Regions from separate parts of the Sutcliffiella sp. NC1 genome, predicted to be linked through region 2. Evidence: riboswitches for the same ligand, from Rfam matches in the RefSeq annotation. Region 2 holds a riboswitch; each other region holds the start of a gene.
What was found. Region 2 has a riboswitch for cyclic di-GMP ahead of O1A01_RS04245 (sodium-dependent transporter). Riboswitches for the same ligand answer to the same signal wherever they lie in the genome.
Positions count from the first base shown of each region.

Region 1: another riboswitch for cyclic di-GMP. It lies ahead of O1A01_RS21455 (anti-repressor SinI family protein); the one in region 2 lies ahead of O1A01_RS04245 (sodium-dependent transporter).
Region 3: another riboswitch for cyclic di-GMP. It lies ahead of O1A01_RS21900 (OmpL47-type beta-barrel domain-containing protein); the one in region 2 lies ahead of O1A01_RS04245 (sodium-dependent transporter).
Region 4: another riboswitch for cyclic di-GMP. It lies ahead of O1A01_RS07275 (response regulator); the one in region 2 lies ahead of O1A01_RS04245 (sodium-dependent transporter).

Region 1 covers NZ_CP115153.1:4,104,503-4,111,978, reverse strand. The annotation lists gene tapA (amyloid fiber anchoring/assembly protein TapA) at 1-247, shown strand, start outside; gene sipW (signal peptidase I SipW) at 228-851, shown strand; gene O1A01_RS21465 (LPXTG cell wall anchor domain-containing protein) at 881-1,495, shown strand; gene O1A01_RS21460 (helix-turn-helix domain-containing protein) at 1,767-2,087, opposite strand; gene O1A01_RS21455 (anti-repressor SinI family protein) at 2,183-2,320, opposite strand; cyclic di-GMP riboswitch class I at 2,352-2,459, opposite strand; gene O1A01_RS21450 (alpha/beta hydrolase) at 2,866-3,600, shown strand; gene rnr (ribonuclease R) at 3,634-6,000, shown strand; gene smpB (SsrA-binding protein SmpB) at 6,450-6,917, shown strand; RNA gene ssrA (transfer-messenger RNA) at 7,110-7,452, shown strand.
Region 2 covers NZ_CP115153.1:844,750-852,225, reverse strand. The annotation lists gene O1A01_RS04250 (pyridoxal phosphate-dependent decarboxylase family protein) at 1-1,227, opposite strand, end outside; gene O1A01_RS04245 (sodium-dependent transporter) at 1,256-2,611, opposite strand; cyclic di-GMP riboswitch class I at 2,768-2,852, opposite strand; gene O1A01_RS04240 (MBL fold metallo-hydrolase) at 2,952-4,340, opposite strand; gene O1A01_RS04235 (ABC transporter substrate-binding protein) at 4,430-5,785, opposite strand; gene O1A01_RS04230 (carbohydrate ABC transporter permease) at 5,873-6,697, opposite strand; gene O1A01_RS04225 (carbohydrate ABC transporter permease) at 6,715-7,476, opposite strand, start outside.
Region 3 covers NZ_CP115153.1:4,196,242-4,203,717, forward strand. The annotation lists gene O1A01_RS21900 (OmpL47-type beta-barrel domain-containing protein) at 1-3,547, opposite strand, end outside; cyclic di-GMP riboswitch class I at 3,630-3,724, opposite strand; gene O1A01_RS21905 (Calx-beta domain-containing protein) at 4,190-7,476, opposite strand, start outside.
Region 4 covers NZ_CP115153.1:1,398,962-1,406,437, reverse strand. The annotation lists gene O1A01_RS07315 (hypothetical protein) at 1-56, opposite strand, end outside; gene O1A01_RS07310 (DUF5677 domain-containing protein) at 146-937, opposite strand; gene O1A01_RS07305 (hypothetical protein) at 983-1,687, opposite strand; gene O1A01_RS07300 (XtrA/YqaO family protein) at 1,684-1,884, opposite strand; gene O1A01_RS25340 (aspartyl-phosphate phosphatase Spo0E family protein) at 2,108-2,275, shown strand; gene O1A01_RS07290 (DUF3954 domain-containing protein) at 2,283-2,453, opposite strand; gene O1A01_RS07285 (hypothetical protein) at 2,512-2,679, opposite strand; gene O1A01_RS07280 (hypothetical protein) at 2,721-2,897, opposite strand; cyclic di-GMP riboswitch class I at 3,681-3,767, shown strand; gene O1A01_RS07275 (response regulator) at 3,830-4,186, shown strand; gene O1A01_RS07270 (hypothetical protein) at 4,214-4,444, opposite strand; gene O1A01_RS07265 (IDEAL domain-containing protein) at 4,441-4,788, opposite strand; gene O1A01_RS07260 (hypothetical protein) at 4,816-4,992, opposite strand; gene O1A01_RS07255 (hypothetical protein) at 5,007-5,471, opposite strand; gene O1A01_RS07250 (RusA family crossover junction endodeoxyribonuclease) at 5,643-6,053, opposite strand; gene O1A01_RS07245 (dUTP diphosphatase) at 6,043-6,714, opposite strand; gene O1A01_RS07240 (DUF6011 domain-containing protein) at 6,735-6,890, opposite strand; gene fbpA (Fur-regulated basic protein FbpA) at 6,891-7,079, opposite strand; gene O1A01_RS07230 (ATP-binding protein) at 7,090-7,476, opposite strand, start outside.

The DNA.
Region 1 (7,476 bases), 1.7 Mb from region 2:
GGAAAAGGAAGAAATAGTAGAAGAACAACCGAATGAAGACATAAAAAATGAAGAGGAAGAAAATAAAGAAGAAAAAATGGATGAAGAATTAGAACCAGAGCCAGAAAAAGAAGAAAAAAGTGAAGAAATACCTCCAGAAGAAAGTGACGATGAAAAAACTGAAGAAGAGATATCTTCAGATCAACCTAAGAATCAGAGTATAGATGAAGAAAAGGAACATGAAGGAGATGAATCAAGTGAAGGATAAGCTTAAAAGCCTATTTAGTCTAAAAAATATAAAAAAATGGTTTAGTAGTTTAGTGACATTTACTTTATTTGCAACTTTAATTTTAATGGCTGTTCTCGTAATATCCTCCAAAGCTGCTGGAGGAGAACCACAAGTTTTAGGCTATCAATTAAAAACTGTTTTATCTGGTTCAATGGAGCCAGAAATAAAAACAGGATCCGTTATTGCGGTAAAGCCTGATGTAGATATGAAAGGCTTTGAAAAAGGGGATATTATTACATTTAAAGCAGATACAGAGAAATTAATTACTCATAGAATTACAGAAGTTGTTACTAGTGGAGAACATGTAATGTATCGAACTAAAGGCGATAGTAATAATGCAGAAGATTCCGCGCCTGTTTTGTCTGAAAATGTAGTTGCACAGTATACCGGCTTCACTATCCCATATGCTGGTTATTTTATCAACTTTGCGAATTCTAAAAATGGAAGCTTACTTTTAATGGTCCTTCCAGGTATATTACTCGTACTTTATGCTGGTTTAACAATTAAGAGTGCAATAAATGAGATCGAGAAAAATAGTAAACAACTAACTGTTCCAATTGAGGATACACCGCCAAAAGTTTAGTTAAGCCCTTAAGGGAAGGGAGAAACGGTATGAATGCTATAGTAAAACTTATCATGTATAGTGCTTTACTAATACTAATAATACAATCGGCTACTTCTTCTGTTCTTGCTGACTCTAATGAAAATGAAATAGATATAAGGACTTCACCCGAAAAAATACTTTTTGAATTAGATAACATGAAACCAGGAGATTGGGCAGAAAGAAGTTTAGTAGTAACAAATAGCGGTACGAAAGATTTTAAATATCTTTCGTCCGCAAGTTTAGTTTCAGGTTCTGAAAAATTTTATAATGCTCTTATTTTATCTATTTCAGATAAAAGTGGACAGATTTTTAATGGTAGTCTTGAAGATTTTAAAGCGTTAAATCCAAGAGAAATTGTATCAGGTGGAAAGGATGAATTGTTATTTAAAGTGGAGTTTCCATATGAAAAGGGAAATGAGTATCAAGGTTTAGCATCTATAGTAGAATTTAAGTTTTATGCAGAAGGTACACTTGGAGGAGTTAGCCCTGTGGATGGTGTAAAGTTACCTAAAACAGCTACAAACATTTTAGATATTATTTTAATTGGTGTCATTATTTTAACTATAGGTACATTTATATTAATAATAAGTAATAGAAAAAAACGAAAAATGCAATATAAATAAATTTTTAAAGTTATTTCTTTTAAAGGAGAGAAATTAAGGTGTACACCAAAACCTGCCCAACCTGCACGAAACCATCCTACTCCAGCTCAGAATTCTCCCGATGGATCTGTCCAACTTGTTCAACAGACTTAACTTCTCAAAAGGAATACGTAGCATTATGTCATCAACCAACTAAATACGAAAGAAAGAAACAGCTTACTCTTTATGTAAAGAGCTATAAAATCGACCGAGTCATATAATAAAGCGCCGATGCATTTTGCTATCGACGCTTTTATTTTTGGCTTGCTTTCCATTTATTAAATTCTAGCCATTCTTTGAATTCATCTTTTGATACACCTGAATTCATAGCTTCTTTTACTAGGTTAGCCCACTCTGAATCGATGGCTCCTTCGTCTACTTCTTCATGTAGAAGGCTGTTGACGGATACGCCTAAAACTGCTGAAACCTTTTCTAAAAACTGTACAGATGGGTTCGATTGTAAGTTACGTTCGATGGAACTTAAATAAGATTTAGCAACCCCTGCACGCTCTGCTAGTTCTGACATGGATAATTTCTTTTCTTCACGAATTTTTTTGATGCGCTCGCCGATCACAGTAGTCACCTTCTTTCTCTATCTCTAACTTTTTCTATTATATCATATATCGAAGGTGTTGTTTGATATTTCAAACAAAAATAAAACTATACGAACTAAAGAGAGGTGTTCGGATAGTTATGTAAAAACTCTCTAATTTCTTCCACGCTAATGCCGAATTCTAACGCAGATGATATTAGTTCAATCCACTCTTTATCTAGATTCTCAGTCATTTCTAGTACCCCATTCCCCATACTTTTTCCCTCCTAAAATACAATCAGTATCCCAGGCAGTCCAGCCATCATAGCAGATTTTTTTCTCTTTCTTTGTTTATCTCCCGTAGACCTGTTGACTTTGCGTCCTTATTTTTCAATAAGTTTGCCTTTGACTGAATCAATAGTCGCACTACTTTTTCTATATGTCCAAAGTTATTATAAAACAACCATATTAAAGATGTTGAAGATACATGTCGAAGTAGTAAAAAAGTGATAAATCTCTCTAAAGCTTGATATGATAACGATTAGAGGAATTAAATGTTAATTTTTTACTAAAAAGGAGAAAAATAATTTTATCCACTTTTGTCGAAATAGTCTGAAACTTAAAGTTAGGCAAATTGTTACCCACATAAAAATAAATAGGATTGCGAAGCTGTTACTTTTTTACTAGTAATTCGTTTAGCACCATATTTCATGCGTAACAAAACGTTTTATGGTAATATATTCTTTTTGGATAGGATAAATTTTTACTTATAAATGGTTGAGCATACTATACATAATAATAAAGAGTGAGGGATGTCCCAATGAAAGTGAAGTTACCAGAACCGTTCACGTTTGAAGGCGGGGAACGAGCGGTTTTACTATTACACGGATTTACAGGAAATTCAGCCGATGTTCGCATGTTAGGCCGATTTTTAGAAACAAGAGGTTATACATGTCATGCACCACAATATAAAGGACATGGTGTTCCGCCAGAAGAACTTGTTCATACAGGCCCGGAAGATTGGTGGCAAGATGTAATGGAAGCTTATCAGTTTTTAAAAGATAAGGGTCATGAGCAAATTGCAGCTGTTGGTTTGTCTCTTGGAGGCGTATTTTCTCTTAAATTAGGTTACACTGTACCTATTAAGGGTATTGTCCCAATGTGCGCACCAATGTATATAAAAAGTGAAGAAGTAATGTATGAAGGTGTTTTAGCGTATGCTCGTGAATGGAAGCGAAGAGAAGGAAAAACACCAGAACAGATTGAACAAGAAATGAAGGCTTTTGCTCCGATGAATACGTTAAAAGAGCTACAAGCATTAATCGCTGACGTTCGTGACAATGTCGATATGATTTACTCGCCAACATTTGTAGTTCAAGCACGCCACGATAAAATGATTAATACAGACAGTGCGAACATTATTTACAATGCAGTGGAGGCAGACAATAAGAAAATAAAATGGTATGAAGAATCAGGTCATGTCATTACGCTAGATAAAGAGCGTGAACAACTACATGAAGATGTTTATGAATTTTTAGAGTCATTAGATTGGTAAGGTGTATTAGACAATTAAAAGGAGGGATGGGAAATGGAAGAAATGATTCAAGAACATATAGAGCGGCTTCTTTCCTATATGAAAGAAGAGGCCTATAAGCCGTTAACTACGGGTGAGTTAGAAAGTGCATTCGGAATAGAAGATTCAGAGGAATTTAAAACGTTTGTCAAAGCGTTAGTGCAAATGGAAGAACAGGGGTTAGTTGTTCGTACGAGAAGTAATCGTTACGGGTTACCAGAAAAAATGAACCTTGTTCGTGGTAAAGTAGTTGGCCATTCAAAAGGGTTCGCTTTCGTTGTACCGGAAGAAGCTGATTTAGAGGATGTGTTTATTCCACCGACAGAGCTAAATAATGCGATGCACGGAGATATCGTTCTCGTACGAGTGAACAAGCGTGCAGAAGGTGGTTCTCGACAAGAAGGAACCGTTATTCGGATTGTAGAACGTAGTGTGAAGCAAATAGTCGGTACATATACAGAAAGCAAAAATTTCGGTTTCGTTATTCCTGATGATAAAAAGGTAACGAGTGATATTTTTATACCGAAGGAAGCAACAGGTGGAGCGGTAGAAGGTCATAAAGTTGTCGTGAAAATTACAACGTATCCAGAAGGACGTTTAAGTGCGGAAGGAGAAGTAGTTGAAATACTTGGGCATAAAAATGATCCTGGTGTTGATATTCTCTCCGTTATTCATAAGCACGGATTACCTGGTGATTTTCCGAAAGAAGCGCTGGACCAAGCGATTGCTGTACCAGACGAAATTAGCGAAGAAGATATGAAAGGCCGCCGCGATCTTCGTGACGAAGTGATCGTTACGATTGACGGTGCTGATGCGAAAGATTTAGATGATGCTGTAACGGTAATGCAATTAGATAACGGAAATTATAAATTAGGTGTACACATTGCCGATGTTTCTTATTACGTAACAGAAGATTCCCCTATTGATAAAGAAGCGTTAGACCGTGGTACAAGTGTTTATTTAGTAGACCGAGTTATTCCGATGATACCGCATCGCTTATCCAATGGTATTTGTTCTTTAAATCCAAAAGTAAATCGCTTAACGTTATCATGTGAAATGGAAATAAACCCTTCAGGTGAAGTAGTTAAGCATGAAATTTTCCAAAGTGTGATAAAAACAACGGAACGAATGACGTATACAGATGTGAACAAAATTCTCGTTGATAAAGACGAAGAAACACGTTCTCGTTACGAAAGTTTAGTGCCGATGTTTGAAGAAATGGAAAGACTAGCTGAAATTCTTCGTACTAAACGGATGACACGTGGTGCAATCGATTTTGACTTTAAAGAAGCGAAAGTTCTAGTCGATAAGGAAGGAAACCCAACTGATGTCGTGCTCCGTGAGCGTTCAGTTGCGGAGCGTTTAATTGAGGAGTTCATGCTAGCAGCGAACGAAACGATTGCTGAGCATTTCCATTGGTTAAACGTCCCATTCATTTACCGTGTCCATGAAGATCCGAAAGAAGAAAAGCTACAACGTTTCTTCGAGTTTATTACGAATTTTGGATATGTCGTAAAAGGAAAAGGTAACTCTGTACATCCACGAGCACTTCAAGAAATTATCGAAGCGGTTCAAGGAAAGCCAGAAGAAATGGTTGTTTCAACTGTCATGCTTCGTTCCATGAAGCAAGCGAAATATGACGAAGAAAGCTTAGGCCACTTTGGGCTATCAACAGAGTATTACACTCATTTCACTTCACCAATTCGTCGTTATCCAGATTTAATCGTGCATCGTTTAATCCGCACTTATTTAATTGAAGGAAAAATAGACGAAGATACGCAAGCGAAGTGGAAAGAAAAGTTACCGGAAATTGCCGAGCATACGTCTAACCGCGAACGTCGAGCAGTAGATGCGGAAAGAGAAACAGATGAGCTGAAGAAAGCGGAGTATATGTTAGATAAGATCGGCGAAGAATACGACGGTATTATTAGCTCTGTTACAAACTTCGGTATGTTCGTGGAACTGCCAAATACAATTGAAGGGCTCGTTCACGTAAGCTACTTAACAGACGATTACTATTCGTACGACGAACGTCATTATGCAATGATCGGGGAGCGTACAGGGAAAGTATATCGAATCGGTGATGAGATTACGATTCGCGTCGTTAATGTCGATAAAGATGAACGCTCCATTGATTTTGAAGTAGTTGGCATGAAAGGAACTCGCCGAACATTAAGTAAAGACGCACCTCGCGTTATAAAAAGTGATGCAGGTAAACCACCGAAAGGACGTAGCCAAAAACGAAAACGTGATAAAGACGTTGATGACTACACCTTTGAAATAGGATGGTCTACCCAATCACCGAATAAAAAGAAGAAAACTGAGAAAAAACATTACGAAAATGCCCCAAAAGCAAAACGTAAAAAGAAAAAGAAGCGATAATGGAATATTGCAGCCCGCCGTTAATGGTGGGCTTTTATCGATTTTAGGGGGTAATAACGGTGCGTGGTGATAAATAACTGGGGCGCGGTGATAAATAAACCGGCGTGGGTGATAAATAAATTAGCGTGGGTGATAAATAAACTGTGTTCAGTGATAAATAAATTAGCGTTGGTGATAAATAAAACGGGTTAGGTGATAAATAAATCAGCGTTGGTGATAAATAAACCGAGCCCGGTGATAAATAAACTCAGCTCCATGATAAATAAAACAACAGATGATAACTAAACCAGAGCCCAACACTAAATAAAATGCCTACAGTATTAATTAAAACACCCCTTTCATATAAAAAACGCACCACCCGCTATACAATAACTACAAAACTACCTTACTCCTTGTATCCACCCCTCATTTTTGGTAAAATGTTCATTACAAAAGGAAGGGGAAACGCGATGCCAAAAGGACATGGAAAGACGTTAAGCCAAAACAAAAAAGCATATCATGATTATTTCATTGAAGAGACATATGAAACAGGAATGGTATTGCAAGGTACAGAAATTAAATCAATTCGTGCTGGCCGTGTGAATTTAAAAGATTCTTTTGCACGTGTTCAAAACGGTGAAGTGTTCTTGCACAACATGCATGTTAGCCCTTATGAGCAAGGTAACCGTTACAATCACGAGCCATTACGGACACGAAAACTACTTCTTCATCGTAAAGAGATTAGCAAACTTATTGGGATGACGAAAGAAGAAGGATACACACTCGTACCACTTAAAGTGTACTTGAAAAATGGATTTGCCAAACTACTTTTAGGTTTAGGTAAAGGGAAAAAGAAATATGACAAACGTGAAGACTTAAAACGTAAAGAAGCAAAACGTGATATTGAACGTGCATTTCGCGAGCGTCAAAAGATGTAATGTGTTTTACAAAAACTTACAATTGAAAAGTTATGTAAGTATGTTATAATAAATTTGTCGCTAAGTTAAGCGGCACTTTGATAATTGAATAGCTAATGTAACGTTAGCTTGAAATATCACTCCGTGTTTTCCCGCTTTAATACGATGGCAAAGTTGAATAAACGATGCTTATCTTTATTATCGAGGGGACGTTACGGATTCGACAGGGATAGTTCGAGCTTGGGTTGCGAGTCGGGGGGATCGTCCTCGTCATCAACGTCAACGCCAATAATAACTGGCAAAGAAAACAACAACTTCGCTTTAGCTGCTTAATAACAGTCTAATGCGGTTCCTCCCTCCATCGCCCATGTGGTAGGATCAGGGACTCACTCTTAGTGGGCTACGCCGGAGATCGCCGTCTGAGGTCAAAGGAAGAGAACAATCAGACTAGCTGCCAGGAAGCCAGTCAATAGGCCGAAGGGTTAGTGAATTACTAATATATTGACTACACTCGTAGATATTCAAGTGGCGATGTTTCTGGACGTGGGTTCGATTAATTATTAGTCGCCTTATGTGGTAA
Region 2 (7,476 bases):
ATTAGCTAATAAACGTTGATACCCTTCCATTCCGAGCGCTAATAAGGAAGCGTATATGGAGATAGCACTACCCATTCGAGAACATTCTAGCGTATAACTTGTATGATAACTTCCGTAACCTCGATTGCCAACGTAAGGGGTTTCTGATGCATCTAAATCTACATATTGTAAATTATTTTTATCTTTTATTAAGAAAAGACTCGTGATGTAAGGAGTTTGACCTAGTTTATGAAAATCAAATACCATGCTGTCTGCTAAATAAACTTTACTAAACTTCGTATGATAGTTTTGTAACACATGTAAAACATCACTATGTAAATTTAGCGGATTTGACTCAAATGAATATTGGTTGAAGAACGTATACATTCCCCCCATCGCCGTATCCGCATGAATATAAATTGGCTGAAGATCGTATTCTTTTTCCAACTGTGTCGTAATTTCTTTTATCCCTTCGATGTTATCAATGCCAAACGTATCTGTCGTCCCCATCGTTGCTAACACATATAAAGGTATTCCACCGAATTGAATGATTTCTTCCATTTTCTCCTTCAAGTCATCCAAATTCATCGAATGGTCATCATTAACTTTTACACGAATCATATTATTAATGCCGATACCTGTTGCCTCGACAGACTTATAGAGACTATAGTGAGATAACTCTGAACAGAAACAATATAAATTGTTCGGTACCCCTATTTTATTGGACTGTGGAAAGCGCCTAGTTATGGCAAGTCGTAATGAGTTGAATACCGCACCTTGGCCCCCCCACGTCGTATAGCCAGCACTTTCGTTCGAGTCGTAACCAACTACTTTAGATAACATACTCGTAATCTTCACTTCTGCACTAGCTGCTGCTGGACCTTCGACATCCCATAAGCTATTACCGTTCGTTAGAACCATTACTAAATTTCCAATAATACTAGCGATGTTTGGAAGTGGTGCAGCATTCGCTACATAACTACTATTTACAAAACGATGTCCTTTAACAAGCTCTAACAGCTCGTCAATCGTATTTTCCATTGATAAGCCCGCACTCGGTACCGATGAATGTTCCATAAGACGATTATAATAATCCTCACTGTAAACCGGCATTTCACCTAGTGTTAACTTAGAAGGATCTTTTAGTTCATCTATTTTTGATAGAATCGTTTGAACATAGTTTCCTAATTCCTCTCTCTGTTTCTCGTTTCCGTCCACACTTGGAAACAACTGTTGAAGTTCACTCATTGTTGTCATATTTTTTACCCCCATTTATTTAAAAGAACCACTTTAATACACCAATAACATCTAAGAACACAATAATAATGGCAACAGGTGTAAAATATTTCAATAAATAATACCAAACGTTAAAAATACTAGCTCTTATATTAGATCCTGCTCGCAATTCATCCATCAATTCACTTTTCGATACTTTTAATGGAATAAAAATTGCTAGGAGTAACGCTCCTAACGGCATTAATATGTTACTAACGGTAAAGTCGAACAGATCAAAAAATGTTTTATCAAAAATAGTTACATCTGCCATCACTCCATACGATAAACAGGAAGGAATACCAACGATAAAAATAAGTATTCCAACAAGCCATGTTGTTTTTTTCCTTTTGCTATTATCTTTTTTCGTAAAAGCAGCCACAATAATTTCAATCATAGAAAATGCCGATGTTAAGGCAGCAAATAAAAATAAAACTAAAAAGGCAAGAAAGAAAAACATTCCTAACGGTAACTGTGAAAACACCGCCGGTAATACAGCAAAAATTAAAACCGGTCCTGCATCTGGTTCCAATCCGAACGAAAATACACCTGGAAAAATAGCTAGTCCCGCTAAAAGAGCAATCACAATATTAATGATAACGATAGATAATGCTGAAAACGGAATATTTTGTGTTTTAGGTAAATAAGAAGCATATGTCACCATGACGGATACCCCTAAAGAAAGGGTAAAAAACGCCTGGCCAAGTGCGAATAAAATACTTTCTGACGTTAGTTTAGAAAAATCAGGAATCAGTAAAAATTTCACACCTTCCAACGCTCCATCTAAACTAAGGGAGCGAAAGACGATGACGATAAATAATACGAGTAAGGCTGGCATCATTATTTTACTAGCCTTTTCAATTCCTTTTTGAACACCTTGTGATACAACAAGTATCGTAATAAACATAAATAATAGTTGGCCTAATAGAGTCCAAAACGGCTTAGAAATTACTTGACCAAAAAGTGGTCCGTATTCAGCTTGAGATAGACCGTTCAAACCGCCTGCGAAAACTTCTATTATGTATAGAATGATCCAGCCCCCAACAACACTATAAAAGGACAATAGTAAAAAGCTAGTGAACACACCTAGTTTTCCGATCACATTCCATTTTGAATTTGGGGCAAGCTTCGTATAAGTCGAAACTGCATCACTTTGAGCTTTACGACCAATTACAAATTCTCCGACTAAAAGTGGCAATCCTAGAAATAACGTAAATAATAAAAAGACTAGTAGAAATGCTCCTCCTCCACCAGTACCCGCTACATAAGGGAACTTCCAAATTGCCCCTAAACCAATTGCTGAGCCAGCAGCGGCCCAAATAAAACCAATTTTTGTTTTCCAATGCTCTTGTTGTGTCAATTACTTTACCTTCTTCCTTTAAAACATTAAACAGCGATAGATACCATTCTATTAAAATACTACGGATACTCCTTGATATAAAATCATAAAAAAATGCCCACCTAAATAAGGTGGACATTGATGATTAGCAGATCAAAAATAAGTATATCCAGCCTGTTCGGTAACCCGGCGACCTTAGAGGTATCTCCTTAGGCCCGTAGCTTTGCGTCTCCACTTTTCAATGGATTTGCCATTATCGTAGGTATCTTCTTTTTTGCACCATTAAGTATAACATAAGTATAATCGGCATGTTGACAAATATGTTTATAAGTCTTTAGAACTAAAATAAGCATCTTTACCGTTACTTATTAACTATATCACCTATTTCGTATACTTCCCCATAAGCCGGTAAGAGCTGTTGCCCATTCTTTGGTTTCAATCTTTCAGGATAAAAGCTATGAAGGGGTATGAGTACTTTTGGGTCAAGTTCATCAACAATATACTTTAAATGCTGAGGTAACGCATGCCCTCCTGAACTTACTTCTACTCTTTCTAAAGAAAGTAGTGATAATATTTTCTCTAGATTATGGAATGCCGGGTCATAATCACCTAAAGGAACGCCGTTGGAGTGGATGTATACTCCATTTTCAACGTGTAGATCAAATAATTCTATTATATTCTCATAACTGTTTTGAACGAAATATCTGCTTGGATTCTCATTAATTTTTTCTTTATTTATGAGTGGATATTTTTCCAACAATAGTTTTTGCCAATCGAGCAGCTTGTTTTCTCTTATCATAGTTTTTAGCTCTTCTGATTCGAATATGTAAAAGTGACATTGTGGTAAAAAAGTATGAGCAAGTTGCGCTGTTTTTATTTCTAGAACCACTTTTCTTTTAGCCTCTTCTCCTGCTTTACACATACCGTTAATGCGTTCCATATTTCGATGGTAAATATTAAAAATACCAATACCCTCTGACTCTTTTAACATTTGTGCAACATTAATTTGTAGCTTCGTTTCCGTAAGGAGTTTATCTGGCAATTCATTGTTACTGACTAAAAGATGTTCCGCTAATTCCTCTTCACTTTTTAATGTTGTTCCTTCGATAATAACTGCATCATACCTTAATTCTTTTGCCTTTTGTAAAAACTCCTCCATCACCTCTGGTGAAGAGCCGTGCAATCTAAAATCACCTGTATAAATAATTTTTGCATCAGGAGTTTCTAGATGAAATGCGCACGCCCCGATAACATCATGATCAACAGAAAGAGGTGTTACTTTTATTTCTCCTATATGAAAAGATTGATCGTACTCACAAGATTGGTACGACCTTACACCAGGTACACCTTCCCCGATTAATTGTAACTGATTATATAGATTTCGAGATTGTTCCGTCATATAAACTGGAATAGAAGGATCAATACATCCGATAGCTCCCATATGATCTAAATGCAAATGAGATATTAAAACAGCTGTTTTTCCCTCATATTCTTCCGCTGAAATAACATTATCACTCGCTAAGTGCTTCTTATTGTATATTCCTTCAATTTTCGGTATCATACGTAGCTTTAAGTAGTCTCGAACTATCGCACTATTACGCACCTTCACTTGTCCGTCAAAAATAGCTGTCCTCGGGTCAAACGTTAATCCAAAGTCAAAAATAACACGCGATTGCCCGTATTGTAATTGAATAATGGTACCGCCAATTGTTTTTAATCCACCAAAAAATTGAATCAACGTTTTACTCATTCTTCGACATCCTTTTCTTTTATGTAATTGTATTCGAAAAAAGAGGGTGTCCCACTTATCATTGGGACACCTTCTATTATATGTTTTTATTAGTTTCCTAACTCGCGATCCGCTGCTTTTTCCGCAGCTTCTAATCCTTCTTCCACTGTTAGTTCACCTAGGAACACTCTGTCGATTTCTTTTGCAACAGAATTTTTCAATCCATAAGCACCGACAATACGTGGGTCGAAGAAGCCTGCATCAAATTGCTGTTCTCCTACGCCATATTCCGGATTTTCGTCTGTATATTGCTTCCATTCACTACTTTCTAAAGCCGAGTAACGTACTGGTAAGTAACCAGATTGCATTGCCCAATATGTTGTGTTTTCTGTATTAATTAAAAATTTCATGTACTCAAATGCTGCTTTCTTTTCTTCATCAGAAGCACTAGCGAAAATAGATACGTTTGTTCCAGCAAATGGCGTTGCTGCCTCTTTTCCACTTGGAAGTACAGTTGCTGCCCAATTAATGCCGTTTTCTTCAGCTGGAGCTGCCACGTAAGGGATACCAGCAGAAGAACCGATATATAAAGCAACATCTCCACGAGTAAACGGACCAGACATATATCCATCTTCACCTGCAGTACGAGCAACACCGTCTAGAATCATATTATTAACAAATTCTAATGCTTCTTTCCCTTCTGGGGAATTCATTTTAAATTCTCCAGTTGCTTCATCAAAGTATACACCACCAGCTTGATGTACCCATTGGTTAAATTCTAATGAAACAGAGTTTTCTAAACCAAGTCCAATTACTTTACGACCTTCATTGTCAAACGTTAATTTCTCAGACGCGTCACGTAGCTCTCCCCACGTTGTAGGTGGTTCAATTCCAGCCTCTTCTAAATAATCTACATTATAGAACATAATACGAGTACTTTTGTTAAAAGGTAAACCGTAATACTTGCCATCCCATACGTTCGCTTCACGGAAAACTTCTACAATATCATTTAATTCTGCTTCACTCATGCCAACTTCTTGGTCATTTATTAACGGTGTTAAATCAGCAATTAAATCATTTTGAATATATTCCGTAATCCAATCCTCGTAAGCTTGAGTTAAAACTGGTAAATTATTTGCTCTTGCAGCAGCCATATTTTTCGTAGAAAGGTCACTGTAGCTTCCTTGATTCACAAGCTTTACCGTAATATTTTTTTCGTTTGATTCATTAAAATCATTCGTAATTTTCGTTAAAGCTTCTTCATGTCCTCCACTCATTGCATGCCAAAATTCAATTTCAATCGGAGACGCTTCCGCTTTCTTCTTCTCCTCTGTATTTGAATTATTGTTAGAATCATTATTCGTATTTTCGTTTCCACTTGTTGTATTACTCTCATTCCCACAAGCAGCTAATATTGTAATAAATAATATTGCAATCATTGTCATTATTAATTTTTTCATTTTCATCGTATTTCCTCCTCTTTACTAGTTAATAGAATTCGAATTGTGTGAACCTTTTACTTTAGGACCACCCCCTAAAAGCATTCACTTCTGTTATCCTTTAATTCCTGCTTTCGCTACACCTTCAATAATGTACTTTTGTAAAATGAGATATAAAATAATCATTGGCAGTATGATCATTGTAGAAGCCGCCATAAGTAGCTCATAAACGGTTCCTGCTTCGGTACTAAACGAAGTTAAACCGACCGGTAAAGTTCTCATTTCCTTTGATTGCGTAACAATTAACGGCCAAAGGAACGCATTCCAGCTGCCGATTGCTTTTAATAATAAAATCGTAACAATCGCTGGCTTTGCTAGTGGTACCATAATCGTCCACAAAAAACGAAAATTGCTACAGCCATCAATTTTGGCAGCATATGATAGCTCTCTTGGAATTCCTAAGAAAAATTGGCGTAATAGAAAAATAGAAAAAATACTTGCTAGCCACGGTACGATTAATGCTGGGTAACGGTCAATCCAACCTAACTCAGACAATGTCACATAATTCGGAATCAATAATACTTCTCCGGGAACCATCATCGTTCCTAACAGAACAGCAAAAACGATGTCCCGACCGTAAAAGTTAATTCTCGAAAAAGCGTAGGCAGCTAGTATCGTTGTCAACAATTCCCCAATAGTCGATAATACGGTAACGATAATGCTATTTACCGTATACCTAGCAAACGGGGCCATCCCCCATGCCGTTTCATAGTTATCCCATCTCCAATCGGATGGAATCCAGACAGGAGGCATCATCATTACCTCTCCTGAAGATTTCAGCGACGTACTTAACATCCAAACAAACGGCAAAAGCATCAACATACTGCCTACGATTAAAATGATATAAATGAACCCTTTTGATAGAGCTGCTTTTTGCATGTTCTCTCCCCCTTCTCCTAGTAAGTAACCCTACGTTTTCCAATGTAAAGTTGGATAAGGGTAAAGATAAAAATAATAATGAACAAAACATACGCAGCTGCGGAAGCAATGCCGAACTGCCATTCTAAATAAAACTTGTCATATATGTAATACACAATTGTTTGTGCACTATACGCTGGTCCAGGCTTTCCATCAAAAAGTGCATACACTTCGTCAAACACTTTAAACGAATTTATCACTGCAATAATCGATACAAAGAACGTTGTTGGCGATAACATCGGAACAGTTATATGCAAAAAACGTTTCCATGAACTAGCACCGTCAATTTGAGCTGCTAAATAATATTGGTGGTTAATATTTTGTAAGCCTGCTAGAAAAATAATGATGTTATATCCGAGACTCTTCCAAATACTCATAATAATTAATGCGGGCATTGCCCAATTCGGGTCCGTTAACCAACGTATCGGATCAATCCCAATTAGCCCTAAAAAGTAGTTAAATATCCCATAGTCTGTGTGGTAAATCCAACGCCACACAATGGAAACTGCTACAACGGACGTAACGAATGGTAAAAAATATATCGATCGGAAAATACCTCTAAACTTTATTTTTGTGTTTAATAAAATGGCGATCCATAGCGATAATATAATGGACGCAGGTACGACCCCTAAAACGAAAATGAACGTGTTTTTGATGGAAGTCCTAAATTCCGGATCATTGTATATGTAAATAAAGTTGTCAAAGCCATATTCATGTACGATATTTTTAAAATAATCGTA
Region 3 (7,476 bases), 1.6 Mb from region 2:
CGATATTGGAACGTGCTGATTCACCAAATGAGTTACTGTAAGAAGTTACAACATATTCATGGTTTCGATAAGATAAATCCCTAACTGTGTAAGATAGGTTGTTTACCCTTTCTGCTATTAAAACAGCTTCTCCATCTATTAATTCATAAATATTATAGCCATTTGCATACGTAACAAAATCCCACAAAATTCGCGCACTCGTATCACTTAATAAAACTAAGTTTGCTACCGGTGGCTCCATAATTGGATAAATGATCGTTTCTGTAATTCTATTTGACGGTTTAGATTCCCCAAACCTTGTATTAAAAGAAGTAACCTCAAAAGAATGAGTCTCCTCTGTCAAGTTGTGAACGGTGTAATTTCTCGCTGTACCTTTATAAATCAATTCTCTGCTCTCATTATTTACCTTATACACACGGTACTCATTTGCCCACGTGGCAGTTGGCCATGATAACGTAACATTATTTGCATTTACGACCGTGCCAGTAACTTGTGGTGACTGTACAGTCGGCCATACTAACGTAAAATCGAGAGTGCTACCTTCTGGAGATTCATCAAACCGGTTACTATAGGAATGAACAATATACTCGTAATTTCCTTCAGGCATATTAGTAAAAGTAACGGAAGTACCTGAAACCGTTCTTTCTAATACTAACTCTTCACCAATGACCCGATATACTTTATAGTTGTTAGCAAATGTTGAAGCACTCCACTTTAATACAATATCATTACCATTTGAAATACTATTCGTTAAATTACCTGGTGGCTGCATTGTTGGATGAATAAGTGTAAAGGAAATAGTTTCACCTTCATGCGACTCACCAAAGCGAGTACTGTTCGAGTGAACCACATAATCATACTCCCCTTCAGGCATATTCGAAAACGACGTTACAGTACCCGAAACAGTTCTTTCTAACACTAACTCCTCATTAACAACTCGGTACACTTTATAATTGGTAGCAAACGAAGAGGCATTCCACCTTAAGACAATATCATTTCCGTTATTAATACTATAGGTTACATTTTCTGGTGCTTGCATTGTCGGGTGAATAAGTGTTAAAGATACTTCACTTCCCTCACCTGACTCACCAAAGCGAGTACTATTCGAATGAACGATATATTTATGCTCACCTTCAGGCATATTACTGAACGTAGTCGCAGCACCTGACACCGTTCTTTCTAACGCTAGTTCCCCATCAATAAATTGGTATACTACATAATTCGTTGCATATTCCGCCGCATTCCATCTCAACACAACATCGTTTCCGTTGTTAATAGAGTATGTTACGTTTTCTGGTTTTTGCATTTCTGGAAAGACAACTTCTTGAGTAACTTCGATACCTTCTGCGGATTCTCCGAAACGATTGTTAAAAGAATGCACAACATACGTACGCTCCCCTTCCACTTCGTTTGAAAGAATAGTAGATAAAGAGTTCACTGTCCTTCTTAACTCCTTCTCTTCGCCTACCACTTCGTAAATACGATAGTTATTCGCAAAAGGCGCTGATTCCCAGCTTAATACTACATCATTACCGTTTTGCACTCTTGATGTTACAGTATTTGGGGCTTCCATCGTCGGATGAACGATCGAAATTTTAACTTCCGCTCCTTCTGGAGATTCTCCTAGTAGAGTGGAGGCAGAATGGACAACGTAATGATAATTTCCTTCTGGTAAATTAATAAAGGATAATGCTGTACCAGTGATAGAATTTTTCAGAACTCTTTCACCATCAATGATTTCGTAAATGTTATACCTTTGTGCGTATTGGACACTTGACCAAGTTAAACGAATATCGTTTCCATTACTAACGCTATGCGATAGATTAGTAGGAGTGGCCATTGTTTCCCCATTCATTGTTACCTTTAGCACTGAACCTTCTAGAGATTCTCCAAAGCGGCTAGAATAAGTATGAACAACGTACGTATATTCACCAGGTAAAACATTTGAATAAGTAACATTTGTTCTAGATGTCGTACTTTTTAAGATTTTCTCTCCGCCTACAACTTCGTACACTCTATAATTGGTTGTAAATAATGCTGCATCCCAATTTAATGTAAAGCTAGTTGGATTATTTATAGACTGAATTAAATTTTCTGGTGGTTTAACAACTGGGTGTTCTAAAGTGAAAGATAATTGACTGCCTTCTTCGGACTCTCCAAACCTAGTAGAAAAGGAATGTACTACATATTCGTAATTTTCTTCTGGCATATTTGTAAAGGTTACATTAGTGTTCGTTCTTGTGCTTACCAACACCTTTTCTCCATCTACAATTTGGTATATCTTATAGTTATTTGTATTAGGTGTAGTATCCCAGCTTAAAGCGATATCATTTCCATTATTTATTTTATAACTAAAGTTATTCGGCGCATCCATATCTACTTTTTCTACCGAGAAAGTAACAACACTACCGTCCACCGACTCACCAAAGCGGTCACTAAAGGAATGTACCTCATACACATAGTCACCTGCAGGCATAACAGGATAAGTAACGCTTGTACCAGTTACGGTACTAACTAAACTTTTCCCTTCATCGTTAACTTGATATATTTTATAGCTTGTTGCGTAAGGGACAGTCCCCCAAGATAAAACAATATCGTTATAGTTCTGGATTTTGTAGGTGAAATTAGCTGGTGCTGACATCGTGATTTCACTTACATTAACATTTAGCAAACTTCCTTTTTCGGACTCTCCAAAGCGATCATTGTTAGAACGAACTTCGTATACATATTCACCTGGAGATTGATTTGTAAATGTCACTTTATTATCAGTAACAGTGCTTTTTAAAACTCTTTCATCATCTAATATTTCATAAACATGATAATTTTTTACGAAAGGAATAGCATCCCATTTAAGTGACACATCGCTTCCGTTAACTAATGAATACGTAAAATTTTGTGGTGCTGTCATTAACGGATAAGTAACTTCCACTTCGACTATATGTGATAATGATGATTCACCATATAAAGAATGTGAAGCAGAAACAGCATATGTATACAGTCCTTCAGGGGCATTATTAACTTTGTATGTAGTTCCAGCTTCAGTTGCTATTAATGAAGCATCGCCTTCTGAGGAAATTTCAAAAACATGATACGATTCTGCATATGGAGAAGCTTCCCAGTTAAGTACAATATCGTTACCGTTTTCCACCTTATGAGTTATCGTCGATGGTGATTCCATAGTTGGATATGTAACATCAACACTAACTGGTGCACTTGGTCCAGATTCCCAATCTCCATTTAATGTAGAAATAACATATCTGTAGGACCCTTCCTCTAAATCATTCAAAGTGAAATTAGCAGCTGTTGTTTCCCCTAGTAATATCAACTGCCCTTCTGTAATTTCATAAACATGATAGCCTGTTGCTCCGTGAACAGAGTTCCATACTAACTTAACATCATCTGGCGTTATATATTCCGCATCTATATTACTTGGAGGTAACATATTGTTATCGGAATTGGCAAACGCATCTACAACTGGAAGTAACGATTGAGCAACCATAAGAAATAATGCTAATAACGTAAACTTCCTAAAAAACGATTTTTTCATCCTTTTGTCCTACCTTTCATTATTTTTGACCAAATAAAAAAGAACCTTCTACAAGGTTCATAGGTTAGGAACTATGATTCCTTGTGGCAACCGGCTGCCATCCACGTGTTATTTATCACGCAGAACAGGCCCTTGGCTTTGCGTCTCATAGTTTCCTATGATTTGCCTTTTTCACTTGGTATTTATTACTATAATAATAGGATAATAGATTTATCAGGTTAAATGAATGGGTACTTTAGACTATATTTTATCTAAAAACTTTTTTAAAAAAGAGTAAATAGACTTAACTTTTTGGCTAGAATAATAAAACATACCAAAACACTTCAAAATACAGGGATTAATCCCTATATTAATTCAACATAATTTCTATCGTTAATAGATAAAATGAATGTTTTAGTTTTGGGATTATTAAAAAAAGAACTTCTTGAGTAACTTCGACCTTCTTCAGATTCACCGAAGCGATAATTTCAAAAAACACATTCTCTCCTTCTGTTTCGTTTGAAAGAATAGTGGTCAAATAAATCACTGTCCTTATTAACCCTTTTCTCCACGCTCTATAACTTCGTAAATTCGTAATTTATATGTTTATCTTGGAAGGTGTACCAGCAGAAATTCCCCTATGCCTTCTTTTTTTCACGGAGATTAAGGTACTTGAATGGAAACTATTCCACTTCTTCCTATGTAATTTGCTGTTACCGTGATCGTCATTCCTGGCTTGGTACTTGGCGATAGGGTTATCGTTCCTGACGGATTTACCGTGGCATAAGAGGAACTTCTTGTATAGCTGGCTTTTTCTGTTAGATCCTCTGTGCTGCCATCGCTATAATAGCCTATCACTTTGAACTCTTTCGTTTCTCCTGGACCCATCTCCACCGAGACTTCTTCGAATGCGATATTTTCTAACGCTACACTAGTATCTTCTACTGTGATTTCCTTTGTTCCACTTTTTCCTTCATATTTGGCCGTTACTGTAATCGTCATTCCTAGTTTTGTACTTGGCGATAGGGTTATCGTTCCTGACGGATTTACCGTGGCATAAGAGGAACTTCTTGTATAGCTGGCTTTTTCTGTTAGATCCTCTGTGCTGCCATCGCTATAATAGCCTATCACTTTGAACTCTTTCGTTTCTCCTGGACCCATCTCCACCGAAACTTCTTCGAATGCGATATTTTCTAACGCTACACTAGTATCTTCTACTGTGATTTCCTTTGTTCCACTTTTTCCTTCATATTTGGCCGTTACTGTAATCGTCATTCCTAGTTTGGTACTTGGTGATAGGGTTATCGTTCCTGACGGACTTACCGTGGCATAAGAGGAACTTCTCGTATAGCTGGCTTTTTCTGTTATATCTTCTGTGCTGCCATCGCTATAATAGCCTATCACTTTGAACTCTTTCGTTTCTCCTGGATCCATCTCCACCGAAACTTCTTCGAATGCGATATTTTCTAACGCTACACTAGTATCTTCTACTGTAATTTCCTTTGTTCCACTTTTTCCTTCATAATTGGCCGTTACTGTAATCTTCATTCCTAGTTTTGTACTTGGTGATAGGGTTATCGTTCCTGACGGATTTACCGTGGCATAAGAGGAACTTCTTGTATAGCTGGCTTTTTCTGTTATATCTTCTGTGCTGCCATCGCTATAATAGCCTATCACTTTGAACTCTTTCGTTTCTCCTGGACCCATCTCCACCGAAACTTCTTCGAATGCGATATTTTCTAACGCTACACTAGTATCTTCTACTGTGATTTCCTTTGTTCCACTTTTTCCTTCATATTTGGCCGTTACTGTAATCGTCATTCCTAGTTTTGTACTTGGCGATAGGGTTATCGTTCCTGACGGATTTACCGTGGCATAAGAGGAACTTCTTGTATAGCTGGCTTTTTCTGTTAGATCCTCTGTGCTGCCATCGCTATAATAGCCTATCACTTTGAACTCTTTCGTTTCTCCTGGACCCATCTCCACCGAAACTTCTTCGAATGCGATATTTTCTAACGCTACACTAGTATCTTCTACTGTGATTTCCTTTGTTCCACTTTTTCCTTCATATTTGGCCGTTACTGTAATCGTCATTCCTAGTTTGGTACTTGGTGATAGGGTTATCGTTCCTGACGGACTTACCGTGGCATAAGAGGAACTTCTCGTATAGCTGGCTTTTTCTGTTATATCTTCTGTGCTGCCATCGCTATAATAGCCTATCACTTTGAACTCTTTCGTTTCTCCTGGATCCATCTCCACCGAAACTTCTTCGAATGCGATATTTTCTAACGCTACACTAGTATCTTCTACTGTAATTTCCTTTGTTCCACTTTTTCCTTCATAATTGGCCGTTACTGTAATCTTCATTCCTAGTTTTGTACTTGGTGATAGGGTTATCGTTCCTGACGGATTTACCGTGGCATAAGAGGAACTTCTTGTATAGCTGGCTTTTTCTGTTATATCTTCTGTGCTGCCATCGCTATAATAGCCTATCACTTTGAACTCTTTCGTTTCTCCTGGACCCATCTCCACCGAAACTTCTTCGAATGCGATATTTTCTAACGCTACACTAGTATCTTCTACTGTAATTTCCTTTGTTCCACTTTTTCCTTCATAATTGGCCGTTACTGTAATCTTCATTCCTAGTTTTGTACTTGGTGATAGGGTTATCGTTCCTGACGGACTTACCGTGGCATAAGAGGAACTTCTTGTATAGCTGGCTTTTTCTGTTAGATCTTCTGTGCTGCCATCGCTATAATAGCCTATCACTTTGAACTCTTTCGTTTCTCCTGGACCCATCTCCACCGAAACTTCTTCGAATGCGATATTTTCTAACGCTACACTAGTATCTTCTACTGTAATTTCCTTTGTTCCACTTTTTCCTTCATAATTGGCCGTTACTGTAATCTTCATTCCTAGTTTTGTACTTGGTGATAGGGTTATCGTTCCTGACGGACTTACCGTGGCATAAGAGGAACTTCTTGTATAGCTGGCTTTTTCTGTTAGATCTTCTGTGCTGCCATCGCTATAATAGCCTATCACTTTGAACTCTTTCGTTTCTCCTGGACCCATCTCCACCGAAACTTCTTCGAATGCGATATTTTCTAACGCTACACTAGTATCTTCTACTGTAATTTCCTTTGTTCCACTTTTTCCTTCATAATTGGCCGTTACTGTAATCTTCATTCCTAGTTTTGTACTTGGTGATAGGGTTATCGTTCCTGACGGACTTACCGTGGCATAAGAGGAACTTCTTGTATAGCTGGCTTTTTCTGTTAGATCTTCTGTGCTGCCATCGCTATAATAGCCTATCACTTTGAACTCTTTCGTTTCTCCTGGACCCATCTCCACCGAAACTTCTTCGAATGCGATATTTTCTAACGCTACACTAGTATCTTCTACTGTAATTTCCTTTGTTCCACTTTTTCCTTCATAATTGGCCGTTACTGTAATCTTCATTCCTAGTTTGGTACTTGGTGATAGGGTTATCGTTCCTGACGGACTTACCGTGGCATAAGAGGAACTTCTTGTATAGCTGGCTTTTTCTGTTAGATCTTCTGTGCTGCCATCGCTATAATAGCCTATCACTTTGAACTCTTTCGTTTCTCCTGGATCCATCTCCACCGAAACTTCTTCGAATGCGATACTCTCTAACGCTACACTAGTATCTTCTACTGTGATTTCCTTTGTTCCACTTTTTCCTTCGTAGTTTGCTGTTACTGTGATCGTCATTCCTAGTTTGGTACTTGGCGATAGGGTTATCGTTCCTATCGGACTTACCGTGGCATAAGAAGAACTTCTTGTATAGCTGGCTTTTTCTGTTATATCTTCTGTGCTGCCATCGCTATAATTGGCGATTAATTCTAACTGCTTACTTTCTCCTGGCTCCATATAATCCAACTGCTCTTTGAATCTTATTTCTAAAATTTCCTTAGTAATAGATTTTTCTA
Region 4 (7,476 bases), 550 kb from region 2:
TCAAACCCGTGCTGCTTCTTCCATTCCTTTAATTGATCCCGTAAACTTTTATTCATCTTCATGTCCCCTTTGTAACAAAATAAAAAGGACACCAAACAAAACAGTAAAAACTGCTTGTCCAGTGTCCTCCAGTTAGCTGGTAGAACTACATATATTTATAATTTATTTTCAGTAATGTTTGAAATTTTTTCAGATCCTTCGTCAATTTGTAATATTTATAAACGTTTTCAATTGAGTCCATTAAGTAAAGTCCACTTATAGACGAATAAAATTCTATACTTTTTATATTTTTTATTAAACTTACGTGATCATCCTTAAATTCAAATTTCGCCATGGCATCTTTACCGTGAGTTTCAGCAGAAAGAATAGAGTATATGATATCATATTCAACCGATAGATCCAGTTTATTACATAATGATTTAAAATTTCTAGTTTTACCGTCTATATTATACCATTTCTGCTCTACTCTCTTCATACCAATTTCATTTAAGTACACGCTCAACACTCTATTTTTGTAGTCTTGATTCATTCCTTCAAAAATATAATTATCAACTTTATGTTTAGGAGTATTTAGAAAATTCCTTATCTTATTCCCAGTTAAGCTATCCTCTATTAGGCTATTATGAAGTCTTATTTCATTTATTTTACAAGAATAAACATAAGACTTTGCTCGTAAATCAGTGTTTGTTTCTAATATGTATCTAAGATAGACATAATTTTCAAAAACAGTTCTTAAAATTATATCCAGAGAATCATAATGCTTTTTTTCAATCAGCACTATAAGTGTTTTCGTATGATTAATTAGGTTTTCCAGTAACCCCAAAATTGATGCATCTGCATAACCAAATTCCACAGTTCCTGATTTTTGAAAATAACCATTAACAACATTATCAAAAACTTTATCCGCTTCACTTTGAATTTTTTTCAGTCGTCTCAACCTCTCCCACGCTCCTCAACACACTTAAAGTTATACAACAAACTCCTATTTAATTTTCACTTTAATATCTCTTCTATCCTTGTCTCTTAGGGATTCTTCCATTTCTTCTTTTATACATTCATTAACTAATTTTAATAACAATTTAAATTTATCCATTTCCTTGCTTATTGAAGCCATGAAAAATAACAATAGGATCCAGACAATACCAACAATGCACAAGTACAAATAAAACTTTAAATCTCCAATACTACTGATATTAACAAGCCCAACTAACGATGAGGTAATTAGTGCAATCAATATTGTTTGAATAGACGAATTTAAAGTAACTAATTTGGGACTTTCCACTTTCACTTCTAAATATAATTGTAATGATTTTAGTCTATCAATAGTATGATATTCTTTTCTTATCTCTTTTTTTATTCTCTCAAAATTATTATGGATTGTATTCTTATCAAAGTCTTTTATATTCTTTAAATTTCCGAATAACCCAATCCAATTCAACTCACCCATCCATTTGAATAAATTATAATTTTCCATTACTCTCTTTTCATACCTTCTAAACAAGTAAGATAATAGACGGTCAAGTACCTTTTCTAACAAAAAAACAATTAGGTTAGGCACAACAATCATAATACCTAAAACGATTACTATATAACGATAGTAAATACCAGTATTAATCCAGTGATAAATTAAAGTACCAGAAATAAGAAATATATAGAAATTAGTCACTACATAAATAAAAACCCTCAAAATTCTTCCCCCTCATCAAACTTGACCCGCTTAACCTTCCCCTGGTGGGTTATTATCTTTGTCTCTCCATGCACGGGTAAATTTGTTATCTTCGCCTTACCATCGCAAACTACAATGGCGAAACTTCCTTTTAGTTCCATTATATCAACTTCTAGTTTGTTTGTACTACGGTTAATCTCAATGTTTTCCAGTCTCATGATTACAACCTCCAATAATAAAATAAAGAGCACCAAACAAACGCTAATGCGCTCATTTAGTGCCCTCGGTTTTTCCGTTAGGCAAAAAATATCTATTCTTGTAATAAAAAGGCTATAAATAACTAGTTTTGTCGAATACCTATCGTTATCCTAGGAGTTATGCAATAATACTTTTGAACTATTCCCACCATTACTTTTGTATATTTTAAGGAGTATAATTATTATGCAAAATAGCGATAATTTAAACGATTTAATGAAAAAAATATATTACGTAAGAAAGAATATGTTAACCTTAGCATCACAATTCGGTTTGGGTGACAACAGAACCATTTCATGTAGTCAAGAACTTGATAAATTAATAATTAAATATCAGAAGCAAAGAGTGAGCTAGTAATAAATCAAATCTTTCTCTTGTTTGTCGTTTCTAAACGATCAACCTTCCCGCCAAGTACAATAACAGATATTTCACCATATTCAGGTAGGTCATGCTCTATTAATCTACCGTCTTTTATCACATACATTTTTTTATTATTTGTTAGATCTATTTCTGCCTTTAATTTTCCGTTCACCAGGACCCCTCCTAATGTTATAATTGAGTTGGTTGGGTCAGGAGAAATCCTGGCTTTTTTATTTTGGTACTGTAGGTTCGTTAGCTTCTATTATTGCTACCAGTTTTATTAAATCCTCTTTAAGTTGTGCTGGATGCTCTTCATAATGCCCATCTTCTTTGTTTAGTATCATATTGATTACCTTGACTTTAATTTCTGTTAATTCTAATTTGTTAACCCAATCCATGTTTATCACCTCGTTTACAGTTTGGTGAGTAATGGATTTATTTATGCTCTTCTCTTTTTTCGATTCCCAGCATGCCTTATTCTGGTTCTTTCACTGTAGGAATTCAAATCAGAGTATGACGTCCCCTTTGGTCTTTCGGTTGGCTTAATTGGATGCTTTTTTATATATTCAAGTCGTTGTTCTTCTGTCATATACCAAACCTTAACCTTGCCAATCACTTAGTATTACTCCTTCACCTTTTTCTAGAACTGCGCATTAATTAATTTTTTTTGCTCCTACTTAATCTGTATTTATATTCCGATATTGGAAATAATTCAATTGTAGGAGGTTATAAAATGTTTGAACAATTACAAGAGCTTAACAAGCAAGCAAATAGAATTGAAACAGAATACTGGGTAAACCACGATTTATTCTCATGACAGTGGTGGTTTATAGTAATAATAAATTTGTTATTTTTAGTTTTATTAATACTTTTCATGGATAAGCAAAGAATTCAAATTATCACCATTGCTTTCCTATTCTCATTTATCTTGGTTGGAATAGTAAACGAACTTGGAAGCTTTTATGGATGGTGGAGTTATCCACACCAATTCATCACGGCTCTAAAAACAATGAATGCAGTAGATTTTTTGACTGTACCTGTAATAATTACTTTGTTTTATCAGACATTTGGAAAGTGGAAAATTTATTTGATAACAACAACTGTATTTTTTTAAATTCTATCTTTTGTAGGAATACCGATATTCGTTTATTTTGACTTCTACAAACTCCATAACTGGAATTACTTTTACTCTTTTCTTACTTTACTACTGGTTTCAATACTAGTTAAATTATTTACTAATTTTTTAATTACGAAATCAAAATCTCAATAAATGTCCATCTTTTTCGGTGGTCTTTTTATGTCGTAATTTTTGTCTAAGGTTTCTCAAATCACTTAATCCCTTATAACCAATGAATATTATTTCTACATTTTTCTACATATTTCTACATTTATGTCGATAGATTATTAAGGGCAAATTTTACGAAAGTAAAAGACGCAAAGCTACGGGCCTAAAACAATTACTTGTCATGGTGGCCGAGTTGCCAGGATTTCATGTCCTGTATTTTATTTACCTTTTCTAATTTGCCTAATTTAGTAAAGGTGGTACTTATGAAGAAAGTTCTTATAGTTGATGACTCCAAATTTATGCGCAAATTACTTAAAAGGCTAGTCGAAAAAGGTGATTATCAAGTAATTGCTGAAGCTTCTAACGGTCAGGAAGCTATTGAAAAGCTTCAAGAATTTAGTCCTGATATTACTTTGTTGGATATTACTTTACCTTGTATGAGTGGACTAGAAATTCTAAAAAAGATAAAAGAACAAGATCCAAATTCTAAAGTCGTTATTTGCTCTTCACTAAGCTACGAATCACTTGTTGATGAATCAAAAGGTCTTGGTGCGAATGCTTTTATAGTGAAACCAAATTTTGATGATTTATTATCAACAATTGATCAGATTAGCTCTTAATTTCGAGAGAGCGCACACTCTCTCGAATCATATCTTTAGACCAAAATCAGCTTTTATCAAGTTGCCCTGAACTTCGTAAGATAGGTCTCTATCTTTAACACTAGTAAGCAATTTTTCTACCTTTTTATCAGTTTCAAATTTCTCCGCGCATCCTTTAGCAAGTGCTGTTATTTCAGTAACACTCATACCTTCGCGTAATAGTCCTCCAACCGCTAACGCCATATATTGTTCAGCTTTTAACTCCGCTTTTATCTTCACCAGCCAACCAACTCCTTTGGTAAGCGTTCCGTTAGTTCCATGAACCACTCTTGGTCGTTCATAGCAAGTGCTATATCGATTAGAACGTGTAAATCGACTTCTTCCAGTGAAGGTTCTGCTTTGGAGAGGTTTTCTATATCAACCCATTCCACTCTTCTAATTCTTGATCCATTTCCATGCTTTAGAAAAACGACCTTTGCAATATTTTCATCTTCCTTAACAATTGAAACAAAACCTACTGAACCCTTAGCTTTTGGATTATAACCAAAGCTAATATGTGAAAGTTCTACCCAATCACCTTTTTGAAATTGACCGTCTTCCAGTTTGATAGTCTCGGTGTTCATTACGATTCCCTCCCCATTTTAGGAAAATCATTTTCCCAACGTCTTTTCCATTCTTGCAACGCCTCTTCGTTTCCGTTTTGGCATAGTTTGACTAACTCTATCAGTGATACTTTTTCTAAGCTCATTGAAACTCTCCGATTCTACTAATTCTTCTCGTAACACTTGCTTCTGCCATTCTAGTTGTGAGTTGTTATCCTGAGACATGTACTCACTTCCTTTCAAAATAGGCTTAGTTGTTCATATTCCGTTGGCTCTGGTTCCACAAACATTTCTTCAAGATCAACTTCTTTTATGCTTAAAACCTCATAGGAAGAATCATCTAAGGTAACTTCTTCAAAGTTTGAAAACCAATCCAATGGGAAACAACCTCTTAATCTACTAAGCTCTGAATCCTTGTAAAAATTAGCATGTGTTCCTTTTACCTTGAGGAAATATTCCCCTAGCTCCACTCCTTTGTAACCCTGCTCACGATACACTAGCTGTGCTTTATAGAGCTTTTCTTTATGTAGTTCGTGATTAGCAACAATTTCAAACCGTTCAGCATGGTAACAACCTCTGTGAGCATCTTTATTAGGGAAACTTGATACGTAATAATGTTCAGGGCCATTCGGAAAGAGGTAATACCTCTCTCCATCCTTCAAGAGCTCCGAACTATCCGCCTTTACGCAAACACCCTGTAGCATACCAATACCTTCTTTCTTGCCTTATTTTCGGTATCTCCGAGCCACCTAGCTTTTTGCAATCAGTACCGAAACGACTCGAGCAGTGATTATAAAGTGAGCATCTGTTCATACATGTCATTATCCTGTCCTCTTTTTTCATCCAATCAGTTCGAATATCTGATATGATTACATTCATGTTCCTTTCAACTCCTGGACAGTAATATCAATTCCGGGAATTTCACCGTATAGTTTGATTGCAGTCACTTTTGATACCTGATTGTCATCATGCCAAGCAAGTTTGTTTAGTGCATCGAAAACACCTTTTACTAAATTGTCTGCATCAGGCTTCTTGATGTGATATTCCCCTAATGCTGCAGCCTGCCTCTTCTTGCTCCAACTTTTCGGTATTGGCATCGTAAACCATATTTCTACTGCTATTGGACCATCCAGTAGTGTTTTCTCCTTCAACTGCTGTTTGGCATTCCACTGGATAAAGCTTTTGTAAGCTAGATACCTTTGGGCATTGGGTTTAACAAACTTTCCTCTTCCCGTCATTCTTACGGCTCCCATTGGCTCAATAGGAATTGATAGTTTAATAGCCATTGTCCTGTCTCTCATGATTCATTTTGTTTTTGGCGAAGTATGCTTCCTCAATCTGTTCGAATGTAAAGCCAAATTGAATCATTCCGATTGCAATAAAGAGAAACCATGCTGTTCTAAAACAAAACTCATGTTTCGAATATGTTAGAAAGAAGTTAGGTTCGTTTTTATCATGTGACATTTTGGCGATGAAGGACTTGAGTTCTAAATAAACACCATTAATACCCCCATCAAAGCCTTTTTCCTCAAGTTCGAGTATTGCTTCCTCGTGAAGATATAAATGTTCTTTCCATCCTTTTTGATTTGCGATTGATAAAAAGAAATGTACTGCATCGACATATTCTTCAAGGAGTGGGTTATGAAAATGAACTCCACACCCGTCACAATCCTCACATTGTCCAACTATTTTTTTATTTTCTATGAAGATTGGTTCAACTTTACACGAATCACATACATCCCTTTCATTCGGAAACCATGTTCTTGGCTCTTGATCATCGCTCCAAACCTTAAACCAGCAACCCTCGTTTGCAAATTCAGAAATCTCTACATCCAATGCAACTAATGTATTTCGGAATCTCTCTTCATCAGTCCACACGATTCCTCTTTCAGCTATAATGCGATTATCTAGCTGCTCTTGTGTTGCTAACATTTTTTCTAGACTCATAGTTTCCAACCTTTCGTGGTTTATTTAATAACTAGTACCGTCTCCTCAACGAAGGAAAGTTGCCCTTCAGGAGGCTCGTTTTCGCGTTCCTTAGCCTTCTTTTCGCAAACAGGACCAATACCCCTCTCAATGCTCTTTTGACTTTTCAGTGGTCTATTACACACTGGACAGTTCATTTATTTTCCCTCCCTTGTCATTTCTTTTCCGAATCTGCATTTAACGTTTATATGAATTTGCTCTAACTCTGATAGATTTAATTCATAGAGTTGCTTTCCAACAGGTGTTTTAAAATAACCGTATCTCATTAGTTCGTTAACTAAATAATCTCTTCTCTCTTGTCGTTTCTGTCTAAGCAATGTACTCATGTTTTCCTCCCTAGCTTGGTGCTCCTACTAATCTATGGTTTAGCTGTTTACGATCTCCTTTAATAACAACTGTGTAGTCCTGGCACATTTGATAAATTCGTGTACCTAATGCCTCATCGATGTCACATAGTTCATCAACTGAAAGTTCAGAGGAAACTAATATTGGTAAGTGATTCAAATACCGATAGTTTATAACTGCATACATCTGTTCAATCTGCCAATCGGTTGCTCTCGGTTTTCCTCTAGCTGGCTTAAATAAATCATCGATAAACAAGACATCTACCTTTTTCATTCGTTCCAGTTTTTCCTCGAGTGCATTAAAATCATCTTTCAGGTCTCCAAACCCTTCAACGAAAGGAAAATACAAGACAGGGACGTGTTTTTTCTGTATGAAATT